Regions from separate parts of the Microlunatus spumicola genome, predicted to be linked through region 2. Evidence: predicted binding sites of a transcription regulator. Region 2 holds the regulator's gene; each other region holds the start of a gene.

Region 1 (5,706 bases), 1.0 Mb from region 2:
CGCGCCGGGACACCCCGGCGACGTGCGACGTAGTCTCCCGGCCCCGCCCCGCCTTGACCAGACCCTCGCCGCAGCGCGTACGCAACGGTTGCGTGTCAGCGGGGGCGAGCGGGCGACAGGTGGGAGGGTGGCGGCATGTGGAGCCTCGACCTCCCGCCGGTGCAGGGGCGGCTCGAGGCGCGGCGCGCTGGACGGCTGTGGAGCCGGCCGCGGAGCCGACGGCGCGACCCGACGCTGCTGCCCGACCACCCGGTCGCCTACCACCAGCTGCTGCGCGGCCCCCGGTGGCGCTGGTGGCGCCCCCTGGTCTCCCTCGCCGTCCTGGTGGGGCTGCTCTTCGCGCTGTTCCTCGTGATCTTCCCCGGGTACGCCGGTCTCGACGCCCTGCTGCCCGACGCGTGGGTCGGGACGCTGGACGAGGACTTCAGCCCGATCACCGCGAACGCGACGGACCTCCTGCTGGCCGGCCTCATCCCGGTGTCGGCGCTCGCCGTCGCGGTGGCGCACAAGGTCCGCCCGCGGTGGGTCGCCTCCGTGCGCGGCGGTCTGCGCTGGCGCTGGCTCGGCCGCTGCGCCCTGGTCGTCGCGCCGGTGTGGGTGGTGTACCTGGGTCTCGGCTTCTTCGTCGACCCGACCGCGCCCGACCGCCCGGACCACTGGGTCCTGCTGCTCGTGATGGCCCTGGTGGTGACCCCGTTCCAGGCGGCGGGGGAGGAGTTCCTCTTCCGCGGCTGGCTCGTGCAGAACCTCGGCGCGTACTTCGCCCGCCCCGTCGCCGGCCTCGTCGTCACGACGGTCGTGTCCGCGGCGCTGTTCGGCCTCGCGCACGGCAGCCCCGACCCGTGGGTGCTGCTGAGCATCGCGACCCTGGCGGTGGCGGCGTGCCTCGCCAACTGGCGCACCGGCGGGCTCGAGGCCGGGATCGCCATGCACGCGGTGAACAACGTCGGTGTGGGCATCGTGACGATCACGTACGGCGGCTACGCGGACTCGTTCGTCGACGAGACCACGACCGGCTCCCCGTTCGACTTCTTCCCCGGCCTGGTCGTGCACGCGATCGCCGTCGCGCTGATCCTCTGGCAGGCCCGGCGCTCCCGGATCGACCGGACGACCCGCCCCGTGCTCGAGCCCGCCGTCGAGCCCGCGCCGTGGGCGTACGGGCAGCCGATCCCGGTGGACCCGCCCGATGCGACGTGGTTCGCGCCGCTCGGTCGCTGACGCCGTACGCCCCTGAGCCTGTCGAAGGGCCTGAAGACGGTCGGCACCACCCCTGCGCCTCGGGCTGACAGACTTCCGGTGTGCCCGAACCAGCGACGTCCGAGCGGCCGACCCTGCCCGAGGGCTGGTCGGCCCGGGTGCCCGGCGACGGTGACATCGGGGCGCTGACCGCCCTGCTCGCCGCCAACCGGCGCAGCGGCAGCACGCCCGTGGACGTCGCGACCCTGACCTCGCTCGTCGTCGGGCCCGCCAGCTGGACCCGGCGCCAGCTCGTCGTCCACGACCCCGCGGGCACGCTCGTGGGCTGGGGCGTGGTGCACGACCGTGCGAACGGGCGGACGGAGGTCAGCGTCCTCGTGGCGCCCGACGCGCCCGCCCAGGACGCGATCGCCGACGGCCTCTTCGCCTGGGCGGACCGCAAGGGTGCCGAGGTCGCCGCGCTCCGCCGGACCCCGCGTACGCAGCTCGACTCGGCCGCCGAGTCGGACGACCAGCGCCAGCGTGGCTGGTTGGCCGGCGCCGGCTACGAGTGCGTCCGCACCTGGCTCCACATGGTCCGCCCGGTCGTCCCCGCCGAGGCCGAGCCCGGCGTGCTGCCGGGGCCGCGTCCGGGCGTCCGCGTGCGGCGGGTCCGCGAGCACGGCAACGGGCTGCCCACGGCCGAGGACCTCCAGACGGTGCACCTCGTGCTGGAGCAGTCGTTCGCCGACCACTTCAACTCCTACCGCGAGGGCTTCGCCGAGTTCGTCGTGCGGCTGCAGGAGGACCCCTGGCACCGGTGGGACCACTGGTGGATCGCCGAGGTCGAGCTCGACGGCGCGTGGCACCCGGGCGGGGCGCTGATCAGCTCGGTCTCCCCGCCGGACGCCTCCGGCGCCTACGGCAGCTACGTCGACTACATCGGCGTGCACCGCCGGGCGCGGGGACGCGGGGTCGCCAAGGCGCTGCTCTACACGGTCATCGCCGACGCCGCCCGCCGCGGGCGCAACCGGGTCTCGCTCGAGGTCGACGCGGACTCCTCGACGAACGCGGACGGCCTCTACCTCTCGCTCGGGTGGGTCGTCGACCACCGCACCGAGTCCTGGCACCGCTACCGCGACGCAGGCACCGAGGGGTGAGGCGCGGCGGGTGCCGGTCGTGGTGAACCCCCACGACCGGGTGCTGCAGGCCGTCGCGGCCGAGTGGGACCTCCGGGTGGAGGGCCCGACGCCGGAGGGCACGCGGGCGGGTGTGCCCGTGCGCACCGCCTCGGGCGAGGCGGCGCTGCTCGAGCACGCGCCGGACGCTTCGGCGTACGAGCACCTGGCCCTGCGCGCGTGGGACGGCCGGGATGCGGTCCGGCTGCTGCGCGCCGACCCGCGGCGGCACCTGCTGCTCACCGAGCGGACCGACCCCGACGACGACCTCCGGACCCTCGACGTGTGGGAGGCGTGCACCGAGGTCGGGAACCTCTACGCCGTCCTGCACCGCACGCCGATCCCGCAGCCGCCCCGCCTCGCCGACCTCGCGCCAGGCTGGGCAGCCGACCTCGACCTGCCCGCCGTGCGCGCAGCCGTGCCGCGGCGGTTCCTGGAGCAGGTGCGGGCGTGGACGCCGGGCCTCGTCGACCCCGCCGAGGCCGGACCCGCGCTGCTGCACGGCGACCTGCGTCCCGCGACCGTCCGGGCGACCGCGGACCGTCGGTGGGTGGCCGTCGCGCCGCGGCCCGTGACCGGCGACCCCGCGTACGAGGTCGCCGCGGTCCTCCTGCGCTGGGACGGGGCCGAGGCCAGCGAGGACCTGCGCGGCGACCTGCTCGAACGCTTCTACGCCGTCGTCGACGCCGCCGGGCTGGACGAGGACCGCGCGCGGGCCTGGGTCGTCGTCCGGACGGTCGTCGAGCTGGCGGCCTCCTTCGCGCGGGGGAGCGTGCCCGCCGAGCAGGTCACGTGGGCGACGACGGTCGTCAAGGCCGTGCAGCGCTGAACGGGTGTTGTCCACCTCGCGCTGGTGTTGTGCGGTTCGCTCAGGTGTTCGATTCTGTCGGTAGAGGGCCGTAGGTTCGGTTCATGGCGCTGCGGGTGGTGGACGAGGTCGAGGGACTCCCTCACCCGGCCTCGCGGCGGCTGTGCTCACTGCTCGACGAGCTGGCGTCGCTGACCGCGGACGCGCTGGGCGGCGTGGACGACGAGTCGTCCGAGGCCGACCTGGTCGACCAGATCGCGGTGCTGGAACGGCTGCGGGCCGCGGTGGCGGCGGTTCAGGCGGCGACGGTGGTGAGGTTCGCACGGGCGCGGGTGGAGCGTCAGCTGGCCCTGGACGTTCACCCGCGTGACGTCGGGCGCGGGATCGCGGAGGAGATCGGGCTCGCGTGCCGGCTGTCGCCCACAGCTGCCGCCCGGCGGTTGTCGTCAGCTCGGGCCTGGTGGTTTGACCTGCCGCAAACGTACGCCGCCCTTTCGTCGGGCGCGGTGAGCGAACAGACGGCCGAGGCGGTCGTGACCGAGACGCGGCACCTCGACGGGGCGACCCGTCGTGCGGCCGACGCACGGCTGCACGCGGCTGATCTCACTGCCAAGGGCGTTCGCGACGCCGCCGCGCTGGCCCGCCGGTACGCGTACGAGGCGGACCGTGAGGCCTACGTCGCCCGGGGCAGGCACGAGCGCAAGCATCGCCGCGTCGGTCTGCGGCCGGCGCCGGACACGATGAGCGTGTTGTCGGGTTACCTGCCGGTCGAGCAGGGCGTCGCCTGCCTGGCCGCGTTACGGCGCCACACCGACGGCGTTGTCGCCACGGGCGACGAGCGGACGCGTGGGCAGATCATGGCCGACACCCTCGTCGAGCGACTGACCGGTCAGGCCACCGCGACCGACGTTCCGGTCGAGGTGCAGATCGTCATGCCCGCCGAGCTCCCCACCGATCCGCACTCGTCACGCACCGCGACGATCGCCGGCGCGGGGCCGTTGCCCGGTCCGCTGGCCCACGCGGTCGTCGACGCGAGCGGTGGGGTGAAGCGGTGGCGGATCGTGCACGCCACCCTCGCCGGCCACGTGGTCGGGCTCGAAGCCAGGAGGCGGAGGTTCACTGGGCCGTTGGGCGATCTGATCGCCGTCCGGGACCAGACCTGCCGCGAACCGTTCTGCGGTGCACCGGTCCGCCACCTCGACCACGTGACTCGCTACGCCGACGGCGGAGAGACCACCCTCGCGAACGGGCGCGGCGTGTGCGCCCGCCACAACCTCGTCCGCGAGCAGCCCGGCTGGACCGCGACCGTCGTCCACGACGGGCTCGGCGAGCAGCCCCACACCGTCCGGACCACCACCCCGACCGGCCACCACTACACGGGTCGTGCGCCCGACCCACCGTGAGCGCTTGCTCGTCGTGCTCTCGGATGCTTGCCTGCCTCAGTCGGCACCTCGGATGCAAGCGAGGCAATCGGCCTTGCAGTTCCGCGGAGGAGCTTCCGTAGCGGCCCTTGGCCGAGAGCTGCGGGAGGTCGCCTCGGCGGACACGAGAAGGGAATCATCCGGGCGTGGAGGCTCGCTTCACCCAGCGCGACGACCTCGTCGTCGACGTTCACCTGCCGGAGCGCTGGGGACCGCTCGAGGACACGCTGCAGGACGCAGTCACGACCCGGGCGCCCCGCGGCAGCGACGGGGTCAACCCCTCGACCTACTGGATCGACGACACGCTCGCCGCCATCGAGCGGGGGTCGCTCGGAACGATCGTCGCCGGCGGCAACGCCAGCGAACTGATCCTCACCACGACAGGAGTGGTCGCCCACTCGCAGTACGAGATGTTCGACGACCAGGAGGTAGGGGTGGACGAGCTGGTCGGCGTGCTGCGCCGTTGGCGCGCGGTCGTCCTCGATCTGCTCGGCACCTGACCACGCGACGACGGCTCCCGACCTCGGTCCCGCGTCTTCCGGACCGGGTCGGACGCTGCCCAGGAGTCCGACCGTCGGAATAGGTCACCCCGGGGAGACGTTCCGGCTGACGATCGAGGGGCCCGTCCGACGGGTCCCGTACGAGAGCAGGAGGAACCGTGGCTCTGCCACCGCTGGTCGAACCCGCCGCCGAGCTGACGACCGAAGAGGTCCGTCGCTACAGCCGTCACCTGATCATCCCGGACGTGGGCATGGTGGGGCAGAAGCGCCTGAAGAACGCCCGCGTCCTCGTCATCGGCGCCGGTGGCCTCGGCAGCCCCGCGCTGCTCTACCTCGCCGCGGCGGGCGTCGGCACGCTGGGCATCGTCGAGTTCGACACCGTCGACGAGTCCAACCTGCAGCGCCAGATCATCCACGGCCAGTCCGACATCGGGAAGTCCAAGGCCCTGTCGGCCAAGGAGTCCATCGCCGAGGTCAACCCGCTGGTGAACGTCGAGGTCCACGACGTCCGGCTGGACAACGACAACGTCATGGAGATCTTCGCCCAGTACGACCTGATCCTCGACGGCACGGACAACTTCGCGACGCGCTACCTGGTGAACGACGCCGCGGTGCTGTCGCAC
Region 2 (5,706 bases):
CCTGGACGGTCGACGTCCCGGGCGGCCGCGTCGAGGTCGAGCTCGCCGACGGGAACGCCCACCTGACCGGCCCCGCCGTGCTGGTCGCGCACGGCGAGGTCAGCCTCCCGAACGCCTGAGGCTCGCGCCCCGAGGCGCCCTCCGGCGGGCTCGGGTCAGCGGGCGTCGCGGTAGCGCAGCGACGGGTGGTGCGGGTCGAAGGCGAGCGCGCGGCGGACCCGGTCGACCAGACCCGGGAGCTCGTCGCGGTAGACGACGACGACGGCGGTGACGGGGATGCCGAGGCAGACGAGGCCGAGGGCGCTCATGACGATGAGGACGAAGGTGTTCACGACAGGTGTCTCTTCCGGTGGAGGTCGGATTCCGACAACGTTGTCAGCCACCAGCGTAGCGAGAGCGGCCCGCCGTGCCGAATCGACACGACGGCGTACGAGGGCGGGCCGGTGCTCCCCAGGCGCGTTCCGGACGGCGGCCACGGGGAAGGAGCCCTGTGGACGACGGTCAATCGGGGTGCCTCCGCTTGGCCCCGCATGAGACTCTGGGGAGCACGATGAGTTTGCCTCGAACCGAATCCCACGGGCTCGACGACGACGCCCGGACCGACGACGAGCTGGTGGTCGAGACCGTCCGGCGCACGCGTACGCCCGCACCCCCCGAGACCGACGGCGCCGACGGCGACCAGCTCGACCTCGCCGACCGTCAGTCGCTCCGCCGCATCAGCGGCATGTCGACCGAGCTCGCCGACATCTCCGAGGTCGAGTACCGCCAGCTGCTGCTCGAGCGCGTCGTCCTCGTCAGCGTCTGGACGACCGGCAGCCAGGTCGACATCGACAACTCGCTGGCCGAGCTCAAGCTGCTGGCGGAGACCGCGGGCTCCCAGGTCCTGGAGGGCCTCGTCCAGCGGCGCCAGGTCCCCGACCCCGCCACGTACATCGGCTCCGGCAAGGTCGCCGAGCTGCGGGACGTCGTCGTCGCCACGGGCGCCGACACCGTCATCTGCGACGGCGAGCTGAGCCCCGCCCAGCTCCGCAACCTGGAGGACCGCGTCAAGGTCAAGGTCATCGACCGGACCGCGCTGATCCTCGACATCTTCGCCCAGCACGCCAAGAGCGCCGAGGGCAAGGCCCAGGTCGAGCTGGCCCAGCTGAACTACCTCAAGCAGCGGCTGCGCGGCTGGGGTGGCAACCTCTCGCGCCAGGCCGGTGGCCGGGCCGCGGGCGGTGCGGGCATCGGTGGTCGCGGACCGGGTGAGACCAAGCTCGAGACCGACCGGCGCCGCATCAACAGCCGCATCGCCAAGCTGCGGAGCGCGCTGCGCGAGATGGACGGGACCCGCGAGACCAAGCGGGCCGAGCGTCGGCGCCACCAGGTGCCGTCCGTCGCCATCGTCGGTTACACGAACGCCGGCAAGTCCAGCCTCCTGAACCGGCTCACCGGCGCGGGCGTCCTGGTCGAGGACGCGGTGTTCGCCACGCTCGACCCGACCACGCGTCGTTCGGCCACGCCGGACGGGCGGGTGTTCACGCTCACGGACACCGTCGGGTTCGTCCGGCACCTGCCGCACGACCTGGTCGAGGCCTTCGCGTCGACGCTCGAGGAGTCGGCGCAGGCCGACCTCCTCGTGCACGTCGTCGACGGCTCCGACCCCGACCCCGAGGGCCAGATCCGGGCGGTGCACGACGTGCTGTCCGAGATCGGCGCCGGCAAGGTCTCCGAGCTGATCGTGATCAACAAGGCCGACCTCGCCACGCCCGACGCGATCGCCAACCTCCGCTCCCGTCATCGCGACGCGGTCGTGGTCTCCGCTCGCACGGGTGAGGGCATCGACGACCTGCGACGCACGGTCGAGGGCCGGCTGCCGCGGCCCGAGGTCGAGGTCCGGGCCCTGATCCCGTACGAGCGCGGCGACCTGCTCGACCGGGTCCACCAGGCGGGCGAGCTGCTGACGACCGAGCACACCGGCGACGGCACGCTGGTCGTGGCGCGTGTCAACGCGGACCTCGCCGGCGAGCTGGCGGCCTTCGACCGGGGGAGCGAGAGCCTCGACCCGACCGTCCGCGGTGGCTGAGCGGACCCTCACGGCACCGTCGGCGACGGCTGCGGGTCCGGACGCGCCCGTTGCCGGTCACCGTCGCGTGCTGGACGACGCGGTCGCCGGCATCGGCGGGGCGGACCGGCCGGGCCAGCACGCGATGGCCGACGCCGTCGCGCAGGCGTTCGAGGACGGGCGCCACCTGCTCGTGCAGGCCGGCACCGGCACGGGCAAGTCGCTCGGCTACCTCGCCCCGTCCCTCGTCTGGCTGACCCAGAACCCCGGGAAGCGGATCGTCGTGGCGACCGCGACGCTCGCCCTGCAGGCCCAGCTCGCGCACGCCGACATCCCGACCGCGCTCGACGCCGTCGAGCACGTGACGGGCAAGCGGCCGGAGTTCTCCGTGCTCAAGGGCCGCAGCAACTACGCGTGCCTGCTCCGGGTCCGCGACGGCGGCACGTCCGACCAGGGCACGCTCATCTCCGCCGGCGACCTGGCCGCGACCGCGCGGACGAGCGCCACGGCCGAGTCGGCCCTGGGCACCGAGGTGCTGGCCCTGCGCGAGTGGGCGGAGGACCAGGCGTCGACGGGCGGGGTCGCGGACCGCGACGACGCGCCCGCGCACAGCGACCGCGCCTGGCAGCAGGTGTCCGTCCCGGTGCGCGAGTGCCTGGGGGCCCAGCGCTGCCCGTACGGCGAGTCCTGCCTCGTCGAGCTGTCCCGCGACCGCGCCCGGTCCGCGAGCCTCGTCGTCACCAACCACGCGCTGCTGGCGATCGACGCGATGCACGGCGGCACGGCGCTCCCCGAGCACCACGCCGTGGTCGTGGACGAGGCGCACGAGCTCGTCGCACGCGTGACCGGCGCCGCGTCCGGCGAGCTGAGCCCGCAGCAGGTGGACCGGGTCGGCAAGCGCGCGGTCACCTTCCTGACCGACGAGACCGCCCTCGACCTGCTCGAGTCCGCCGACGAGCTGCGCACCGCGCTCGACGAGTCGCCGCTGGAGCGGGTCGAGGACCCGTCGTCGGCGTTCGTCGCGGCGGCCCAGCGCGTCCGCGCGGCCGCCCGTGCCGCCGTGTCGGGGCTGACCACCGGCGCCGAGAAGGCGAGCCCGGAGCAGCGGCAGGCCGCCGCGGCCGTCAGCGAGGTGCTCGACGTCGCCGAGCGGATGGCGGCGCTGTCCGTCTACGACGTCGTGTGGGTGACCGAGCGCGAGCGGTCCGGGCGCGAGGCGCGGGTCGCCCCGCTCTCCGTGGCCGGCCTGATGCGCTCGGCCGTGTTCGGCGACCGGACCGTGGTCCTCACCTCGGCCACGCTCAAGCTGGGCGACGACTTCGGGCCGAGCGCCAGCAGCCTCGGCCTCCGGGCGCGCGACCGCGACGACGCCCCCGAGGCGTACGTCGGACCGAGCGCGGACGATCCGTCCGCCGACGACGCGGTGGTGCCGTGGCGCGGCCTCGACGTCGGCTCGCCCTTCGACTACCGCCACCAGGCGATCCGCTACGTGGCTCGGACGCTGCCGACCCCCGGGCGCGACGGCATGTCCAAGGAGGTCCTCGACGAGATCGCCGAGCTCGTGTGGGCTGCCGGCGGCCGGACGCTCGGGCTCTTCTCGTCCCGTCGGGCCGCGGAGGCGGCGGCCGTGCACGTACGCCGCCAGCTGCCCAAGCTGACCGTCCTGTGCCAGGGCGACGCCCAGCTCTCGGAGCTGACCCGCCGCTTCAGCGCGGAGGAGACGACGAGCCTCTTCGGCACGCTCTCGCTGTGGCAGGGCGTCGACGTGCCCGGCGCGACCTGCCAGCTCGTGATCATCGACCGGATCCCGTTCCCGAGGCCGGACGAGCCGCTCACCCTCGCGCGGCAGAAGGCCGTGGCCGACGCCGGGGGGAACGGCTTCATGAGCGTGGCGGCGACGCACGCCGCGCTGCTCCTCGCCCAGGGTTCGGGTCGCCTCGTCCGCAGGAGCAGCGACCGCGGCGTGGTCGCGGTGCTCGACCCGCGGCTGGTGACGGCCCGCTACGGCTCGTTCCTGCGGGCGTCCATGCCGGACATGTGGGAGACCACCGACCGCGAGACCGCGGTGGGCGCGCTGCGTCGGCTGGCGGAGCGCGACTAGCGCGCCGCTCGACGGCGGCGCGCCCGCGCGAGCAGACCGCTCAGAGGCGGCGGAGGACCGCGACGACCTTGCCCAGGATCGTGGCGTGGTTGCCGTCGATCGGGCTGTAGGCCGGGTTGTGGGGGAGCAGCCACACGTGGCCGGGCTCCCGCTTGAACGTCTTGACCGTGGCCTCGTTGTCCAGCAGGGCGGCCACGATGTCGCCGTTGTCCGCGTTCGGCTGCTGGCGCACGACCACCCAGTCCCCGTCGCAGATGGCGGCGTCGATCATCGAGTCGCCGCGGACCTCGAGGGTGAACATCGTGCCCTCGCCGACGAGCTGGCGGGGCAGGGCGAAGACGTCCTCCACGCGCTCCTCGGCGAGGATCGGCCCGCCGGCCGCGATACGGCCGAGGACGGGCACGTGCACGGGCTCGGGGTAGGCGTTGACGCCGGAGTCGTCCATCTCGACGAGCCGCGGGCGGCTGCTCGGGAGCGACGGCGCGGCCGGGGCTGATGCGGCGGCACGCCGGTCCTCGCCGGGCAGCAGCACCTCGAGCGCGCGCGGCCGGTTGGGGTCGCGGCGCAGGAAGCCCTTCTGCTCCAGCGCGCGCAGCTGGTGGGAGACGCTCGACGAGCTGGCCAGGCCGACCGCCTCACCCATCTCGCGGATGCTGGGCGGGTAGCCCCGGGACTCGACCGTGTCGCGGATGACCTCGAGGATCCGACGCTGGCGCGGGGTGAGGCCCGTGCTGTCGGCGGGCCCGTCCGGCAGCGAGCTGACCGACGCGGACTCGCCGAGCTGCGCCGCGACCTCGGCCTTGGTGGGCCGCCCTCGGCGTCGGCCGGGACGCTCAGGTGCGGAGAGCGGGGTGTCAGGCGTGTCGTCGTGAGCCATGAACGGCACTTTAGGGATGACGTCGAACACATTCAAACACCTGTTCGAGCGTGTCGCGGCCGGATGTGCAACGGCCGCCCAATCGGGCCGGCCTGGAGCCCCGCAGTCTGTGCACTGGCGGGAGGCCGATCGACCGGCGTTCCACTTCTGACGTGCGCGCCCGACGACACCTGGTGCGCGCCCGCCGGACCCGCGCCCGACGGATTTTGTCAGACCCCTCTGGTGTGCTCTGGGACATGACGTCGTCGAACACCGATTCGAATGTGCTTGCGCTCGAGCCTGCGGTGCGATACACATCGAACACGCGTTCGATCGAACCTACGTTCGACCGGACGCCCGACCCGCTGAGGAGCATCACGATGAGTGTCGCATTCGCCGAGCCCGTCCTGGACCGACCGAGCACCGAGGTGCGGGTGGGTCGCCCGGGCCCTGCGCCCACGCGGACGACCCCCCGGCGCCCCGGTCCGGGAGTCGGCCCCACCGCACGCCCGCGCCGGGTGCGCTTCACGGCGCCGGCCGTCGCCGGACGTCGACCGGGCCCCCGGGCGTGCGAGGGCGTCGCGGCGGCACCGGTCGCCCGCACGTGGCACCTCACCGAGCGCGGCCTGGCCGTCGTGCTGGTCGTCGCGGCCGCGCTGGTGGCCGCGAGCATCGCGGTCGTGGGGCTGACCGCGCTCCGCG
Region 3 (5,706 bases), 1.7 Mb from region 2:
GCAGGCTGCGGGTCAGCGGTTCGGCGAGCCAGGGCCCGAGGAGGGCGAAGTAGCCGCCCAGCACGAGCACCTCGGGGTCGTAGAGGTTGACGAGGATGCCGGCTCCCAGGCCGAGCCACTCGGCCGTGCCGCGCAGCGCGCCCAGCGTCCGGGCGTCGCCCGCGGCGGCCCGCGCCGTGACCGTGCCGATGCGCTGCACGACGTCGAGGCCCGGTCCGCGTACCGGGTCGTCCCCGTCGGCGGCGGCCGCGAGCAGCGCGTCCAGGCCGACGACGGTCTCCCAGCAGCCGCGCCGGCCGCAGCCGCACCGGCGCCCGCCCGGGTCGAGCTGGAGGTGGCCGACCTCCCCGGCGAAGCCGCGCCGACCCCGCAGGAGCTGACCGGCGGCCACGACGCCGGCGCCGACCCCGACCACGCCGGTGAGCACGACGAGGTCGCTGACCCCGGCCCGGCCGGCGGACCCGACCTCCGCCCGCGCGGCGAGGTTGGCCTCGTTGTCGAGCAGCAGGGGCCAGGCGGGGTCGCCCAGCAGGGTGCGCATCGTCTCGACGACGGGCGTCTGCGACCAGCCGAGGTTGGGGGCGCCGAGCACGCGCCCGGTCGAACGTTCGACCAGCCCGGGGACGGCCAGCGTGACGCCGACGAGCTCCGACCCGGCCGCCGTCAGCTCCGCCGCGACCTCGAGGACCAGGGCCGCGAGCCGGGGGAGCACGACCCGCGTGCCGACCTCGTCGGCCGCCACCGGCACCCAGCGCTCGGCGAGGACCTCGCTCCGGACGTTCAGGGCGACGACGGCGAGGTAGCCGAGGTTGACCTCGGCGCCGACGGTGAAGAAGGCCCCGCCGTGCAGGTCGACCTGCTGCGAGGGCCGGCCGACCGCCCCGCGCTCGGTCTCGCCCTCGGCGACCAGCCCGCGCTCGACGAGCTCGGCGACCAGGCTGGAGACGGTGGCCTTGTTCAGGCCGGTCTCGGCCGCGATGGTCGCCCGGCTGCGGGCGCCGCTGGCCCGCAGGTGCGCCATGACCAGGGCCAGGTTGTGCCGCCGGACCGCGAGGAGACCGGCCGATGCACCCGCATCGGCCAGCGTCGGTCTGGCAGGGTTCAGCACAACAGGCTCCTTTGTCTGTTGGGCCAACAAACTAAGAGCCGGCTGTGGGCGCGTCAAGGACCTCGGGCGGGTTGCTTCTTGGCGTCGCCGGAGCCGTACGGGTCAGAACCCCAACCCGGCCGAGGGCAGGACCAGGCCCCGCACCTCGAACTCCTCCTCGACCGGCCGCGGGACCTCCTGCGCGGAGCCCACGCCGGCGGACGCGGCGAGCAGGGGCCAGACGAGCTCGCGGTTGTAGCGGTCGAGCAGCTCCTTCGACGACCAGACCTCGATGATCTGGAACCCCGTCGGCGTCGCCCGCGCCACGTGCAGCAGCAGCCCCTCGACCGCCGTGCCCACGTGGTCCAGCAGCTGCCGGTGCATGCCGTCGTACAGCTCGGCGGGCGCGGCGACCTGGGTGATGATCCCGTACGTCACGGGGACCCCCTCCTGCCGGCGACGGCGCCGGTGCGGTGCTGACCGGTCACCCGGGCTGGCCGGTCGGTGCCCGTCGGAGCCCCCAGGGTCGCGGGGCACGGCGCCGGGCCGCAACGGTCGGTTCGCGGGTCTGGCGCCGAGGGGGAGCGGGGTCTAGCGTGGGTCGCCGCCCCAGGGTTCAGGAGGGCTTGGTCTCGCCCAGGAGGACGCGGACGTCGGTCTCGAAGCGAGCGGCGATCCGCTTGTAGCCGGCGTTGCTCGGGTGCCCGTTCACGGGGTTGGCGTAGCGGTCGCCGTCGCCGTCGACGAACCAGGCCTCCCCGAGCGGGTCCACGAACGGCAGGTCCTGGGCGACCGCGTGGCCGGCGAGCACGCACTGCGCGGTGATGCGCGGCTCGTCAGGCTTCCCGTACGGGGTCGCGGGACCGAGCAGGAGGATCTTCGTGCCGGGGAACTCCGCGCGGACGGTGTCGATGGTCCGCGTCACGGCGTCTTGGAGGACCGGGTAGGTGGCGTCCCGGTCGTTCGAGCCGCCCTGGAGCACGACCAGGTCGAACGTACGACCCTGCAGCTTGGGCAACCGCTGGAGGTAGTTGCCCTCGTTGTGCGGGCCCGGGTTCAGGTAGCCGGTGCCGCCGATCCCGTCGACCGTGACCTTCCACCCGAGCGGCTTGCCGACCAGGTAGGCCCAGCCCTTCGTCTCCGGCTCGGCGCCGTAGCCCTCGGTGTACGAGTCGCCCAGGACCAGCACCCGGGGCTGCGCGGGGAGCGTCAGGCTGCCGGGAGCCAGCGCGGGCATGGGGTCCGGCATTGCGCAGGTCGGCTCGGGGGCCGGCTTCGGCGTGGGGCTGCACGCGGTGCCCAGTGCGAGCGTGGCGACCCCGACGACGGCGGCGAGGACCCTGCGTGGAGCCCGTCCCGTACGCCGCCGGCCACGTCCACCGTGGTCGCTGCGCTCGTGGTCCGCCACCCCGGTCCCTGCCGTCGAGCCCACCGACCGCTGCCCGAGGGCGTGGTGGAGAAGGGCGACGACGTGGACCATCCGGTTCTTCCTGAGGCTAAGGACGACGCGAAGGCTAGTCCCTCGGGGGCACCGGCGCGGCCCGGAGGCGTATGACGGCCGTCACCGGCAGAACGTTTGTGGGGTGACCCAGGTTCCTTTAAGGTGAGGGCGTTGCCGGAGATGACTTCGTTGTCGCCGGTGCGGGCCTTCCCCGGAGCTCGAGAGTCACCGCGTGCGTGCGTCCGAGGACCAGCACGAGTTAGGGATGACTCGTGGGCACCATCTTCGGGGAGAAGCGCTGACCGACGTGACCCAGATCGATCCGAGGCCTCTGGCCCCTCATCACATCCTTGCCCGGACGGGCTTCAGCACGGTGCCTCCGGCGTCGCGCTGGATCGAGGCCTACCGCGCCCGACTCGCCGTCGGCGACCTGATCGTCATCGTCTTCGCCGTCGTCGCCGCCCAGGTGGCCCGCTTCGGTGTGACCGGTGACGCCGTCCTGCTCCGCGCCTCGTTGGTCAGCTACTCGCTGGTCTCCGTCGTCCTCATCGTGCTCTGGGCGCTGACCCTGAGCGTCTTCCACACCCGGGAGAGCCGCATCGTCGGTTCCGGCCCGGAGGAGTACCGCCGGATCGCGCACGCGTCGTTCGCGCTGTTCGGGACCGTCGCGATCCTCGCGTACCTGCTCAAGCTCGACCTGGCCCGCGGCTACCTGCTGGTCGCCCTCCCGGTCGGCCTGATCCTGCTGCTCGTCCAGCGCAAGCTGTGGCGCAGCTGGCTGCACAAGCAGCGAGCGCAGCGTCGCTACCTGTCGAGCGTGCTCGTCGTCGGGTCGCACCGCGCGGCCGTGGCGATGGCCAAGGTCTTCGAGCGCGACCCGAACGCGGGCTTCCGGGTCGTCGGCGTGTGCGAGCCGGGCTGGGGCCACGCCGGCCGCGTCCTGGACATCGAGGGCCACCACGTACCGGTGCTCGGCGACGAGTCCACCGTGATCGACGCCGTCGAGGCCACCCAGGCCGACATGGTCGCGGTCAGCAACACCGAGTTCTTCGGCAACGAGGGCATGCGGGCCCTGGCCTGGCAGCTCGAGGCCACCGGCACCGACCTGGTCGTGGCGCCCGGCGTCGTCGACGTGGCCGGCCCGCGCCTCCAGGTGCGACCGGTCGCCGGTCTGCCCCTGCTGCACGTGGACAAGCCGCAGTACCGCGGGGCGGGCAAGTTCGGCAAGCACGCGGTCGACGCCTTCGGTGCCGCCCTGGCCGTCACGCTGCTCTCGCCGGTGATGATCGTCATCGCGATCCTCGTCAAGGTCACCAGCCCGGGCCCGGTCTTCTACCGCTCCGAGCGCATCGGCCTGAACGGGCAGCCGTTCGGCATGCTCAAGTTCCGCTCGATGCGGCAGGACGCCGACAAGGTCCGGATGAACCTCCTGGACCTCAACCAGGGCGCCGGGCCGCTGTTCAAGATGCGCGACGACCCGCGGGTCACCTCGCTGGGCAAGGTGCTGCGGCGCTTCAGCCTCGACGAGCTGCCCCAGCTCTTCAACGTGCTGGCCGGGCAGATGAGCATCGTCGGGCCTCGCCCGCCGCTGCGCGACGAGGTCATGACCTACTCCGACATGGTGCACCGCCGGCTCCTCGTGAAGCCCGGCATCACCGGCCTGTGGCAGGTCAGCGGACGCTCCGACCTGTCGTGGGAGGAGTCGGTCCGCCTCGACCTCTACTACGTCGAGAACTGGTCGCTCTTCCAGGACCTGGTCATCATCTGGCGCACCGTCGCCGCCGTCCTCGGGTCCAGCGGGGCCTACTAGGGGCTCAGCCTCACCGAGACCGCACCGCCCGTCTCCCGGACCCGTACGCAGGGTTCAGGAGGCGGGCGGTTCTCGTTGTGCTGTGACCTTCTCGAGGAGTCCAGTCACGTTCCCTGAGCTCGTCGAAGGGCGCGCGAGTCGTGACGCGCCTGCCGAACCCGGAGCAGCACGACCTAGCGAGTCGAACACCTGATCGAAAACTGTCAGAGGGTGTCCGTAGGTTCGCCTCATGGGGATCGCGGGGGTCGAGGAGCGGGAGGCGACGTCGGTCGACCGCGCCCTCGATGCGTTCCGCTCCGCTGTGGACGGGCTGGTCGAGGCGGTGGAGGCGGGCGGGTGTGACGTCTTGGACGACGAGGGGTTCGTGCGGTTCCTGCAGGACCTGGAGCGCGTGCGGAACGGGTTGGCCCTGGTCGACCACCGTGTCGTCCGCGACGTCGAGGCGCGGAACCTCCCGGCCAAGCTGACCCAGCCGAACGTCACCGCCGAGCTGTCGTGGGCCCTGCGGCTCTCGCGTGGTGAGGCGGCCCGTCGGGTCCGGGCGGCGGAGGCGCTGGGCGTGCGGGTGGCGATGACCGGCGAGCCGCTTGAGCCGCTGCGTCCGGCGTTGGCCGGGGTGCAGCGCGCGGGGATGGCGTCGCCGGAGCAGCTCGACGTGTGCCTGCGGGCGCTGGCGAAGGTGGAGCACCGGGGGTTCGACCCGGCGGACCTGGAGGCGGCGGACGGGCTGCTGGCCCAGTTCGCGGCGGTGTTCCCGCCGCGCGAGCTCCGGACCCTGGCCGAGCAGGTCGTGGAGCGGATCGACCCGGACGGCACCCGACCCCAGGAGGACCTCAACCAGGACCGGCGGCACCTGGCGTTCACGCGGCTGCGCGACGGGATGTGGTCGGTCGAGGGACGACTCACCGGGCCGGTCGGGGCGAAGCTGCGGGCCGTCCTAGGTCCGCTCGCGAAGCCGCGGCTCACGACGGTGGTGCTGGACGACGGGCGTGAGGTCCAGCAGGACGATCCCCGACACCACGGACAGCGCACCCACGACGCGCTGGAAGAGGTCTGCGACCGGCTGCTGCGGTCGGGGACCCTGCCCGACGCGGGCGGGACGCCGAGCACGGTGATCGTCACGATCCCCGAGGGTGACCTCGTCGCGCGCCGGCGGTGGGGCGTGACCAGCGACGGCACCGTCCTGTCCGGCGGAACAGTCGTCGACCTGACCGACGAGGCCGAGGTCTACCCGACCCTGGTCAGCCCGACCGGCGTGGTCCTCCAGCTCGGCCGCAGCCGCCGCCTCGCCACACCCGGGCAGACGATGGCCCTGGTCGCCCGTGACGGCGGCTGCAGCTTCCCCGGCTGCGACCGACCACCGGAGTG

Evidence for each region. The regulator LexA, encoded in region 2, represses DNA repair genes until DNA is damaged. The targets are predictions, from matches to a motif close to TCGAACANNTGTTCGA.
Region 1: a site for LexA is predicted at 3,220-3,235, ahead of ABD665_RS04815 (DUF222 domain-containing protein). Genes of this name have one in related genera too.
Region 3: a site for LexA is predicted at 4,520-4,535, ahead of ABD665_RS07840 (DUF222 domain-containing protein). Genes of this name have one in related genera too.

Annotation. Positions count from the first base shown of each region.
Region 1 is NZ_BAAAYR010000001.1:1,062,769-1,068,474, reverse strand. It holds gene ABD665_RS04830 (CPBP family glutamic-type intramembrane protease) at 136-1,218, shown strand; gene ABD665_RS04825 (GNAT family N-acetyltransferase) at 1,299-2,336, shown strand; gene ABD665_RS04820 (aminoglycoside phosphotransferase family protein) at 2,347-3,183, shown strand; gene ABD665_RS04815 (DUF222 domain-containing protein) at 3,423-4,565, shown strand; gene ABD665_RS04810 (hypothetical protein) at 4,730-5,083, shown strand; gene moeZ (adenylyltransferase/sulfurtransferase MoeZ) at 5,242-5,706, shown strand, end outside.
Region 2 is NZ_BAAAYR010000001.1:37,678-43,383, forward strand. It holds gene dapF (diaminopimelate epimerase) at 1-119, shown strand, start outside; gene ABD665_RS00180 (hypothetical protein) at 156-332, opposite strand; gene hflX (GTPase HflX) at 551-2,068, shown strand; gene ABD665_RS00190 (ATP-dependent DNA helicase) at 2,136-4,148, shown strand; gene lexA (transcriptional repressor LexA) at 4,189-5,025, opposite strand; gene ABD665_RS00200 (hypothetical protein) at 5,385-5,706, shown strand, end outside.
Region 3 is NZ_BAAAYR010000001.1:1,705,934-1,711,639, reverse strand. It holds gene ABD665_RS07860 (ROK family transcriptional regulator) at 1-1,108, opposite strand, end outside; gene ABD665_RS07855 (hypothetical protein) at 1,211-1,525, opposite strand; gene ABD665_RS07850 (GDSL-type esterase/lipase family protein) at 1,704-2,567, opposite strand; gene ABD665_RS07845 (sugar transferase) at 2,902-4,338, shown strand; gene ABD665_RS07840 (DUF222 domain-containing protein) at 4,568-5,706, shown strand, end outside.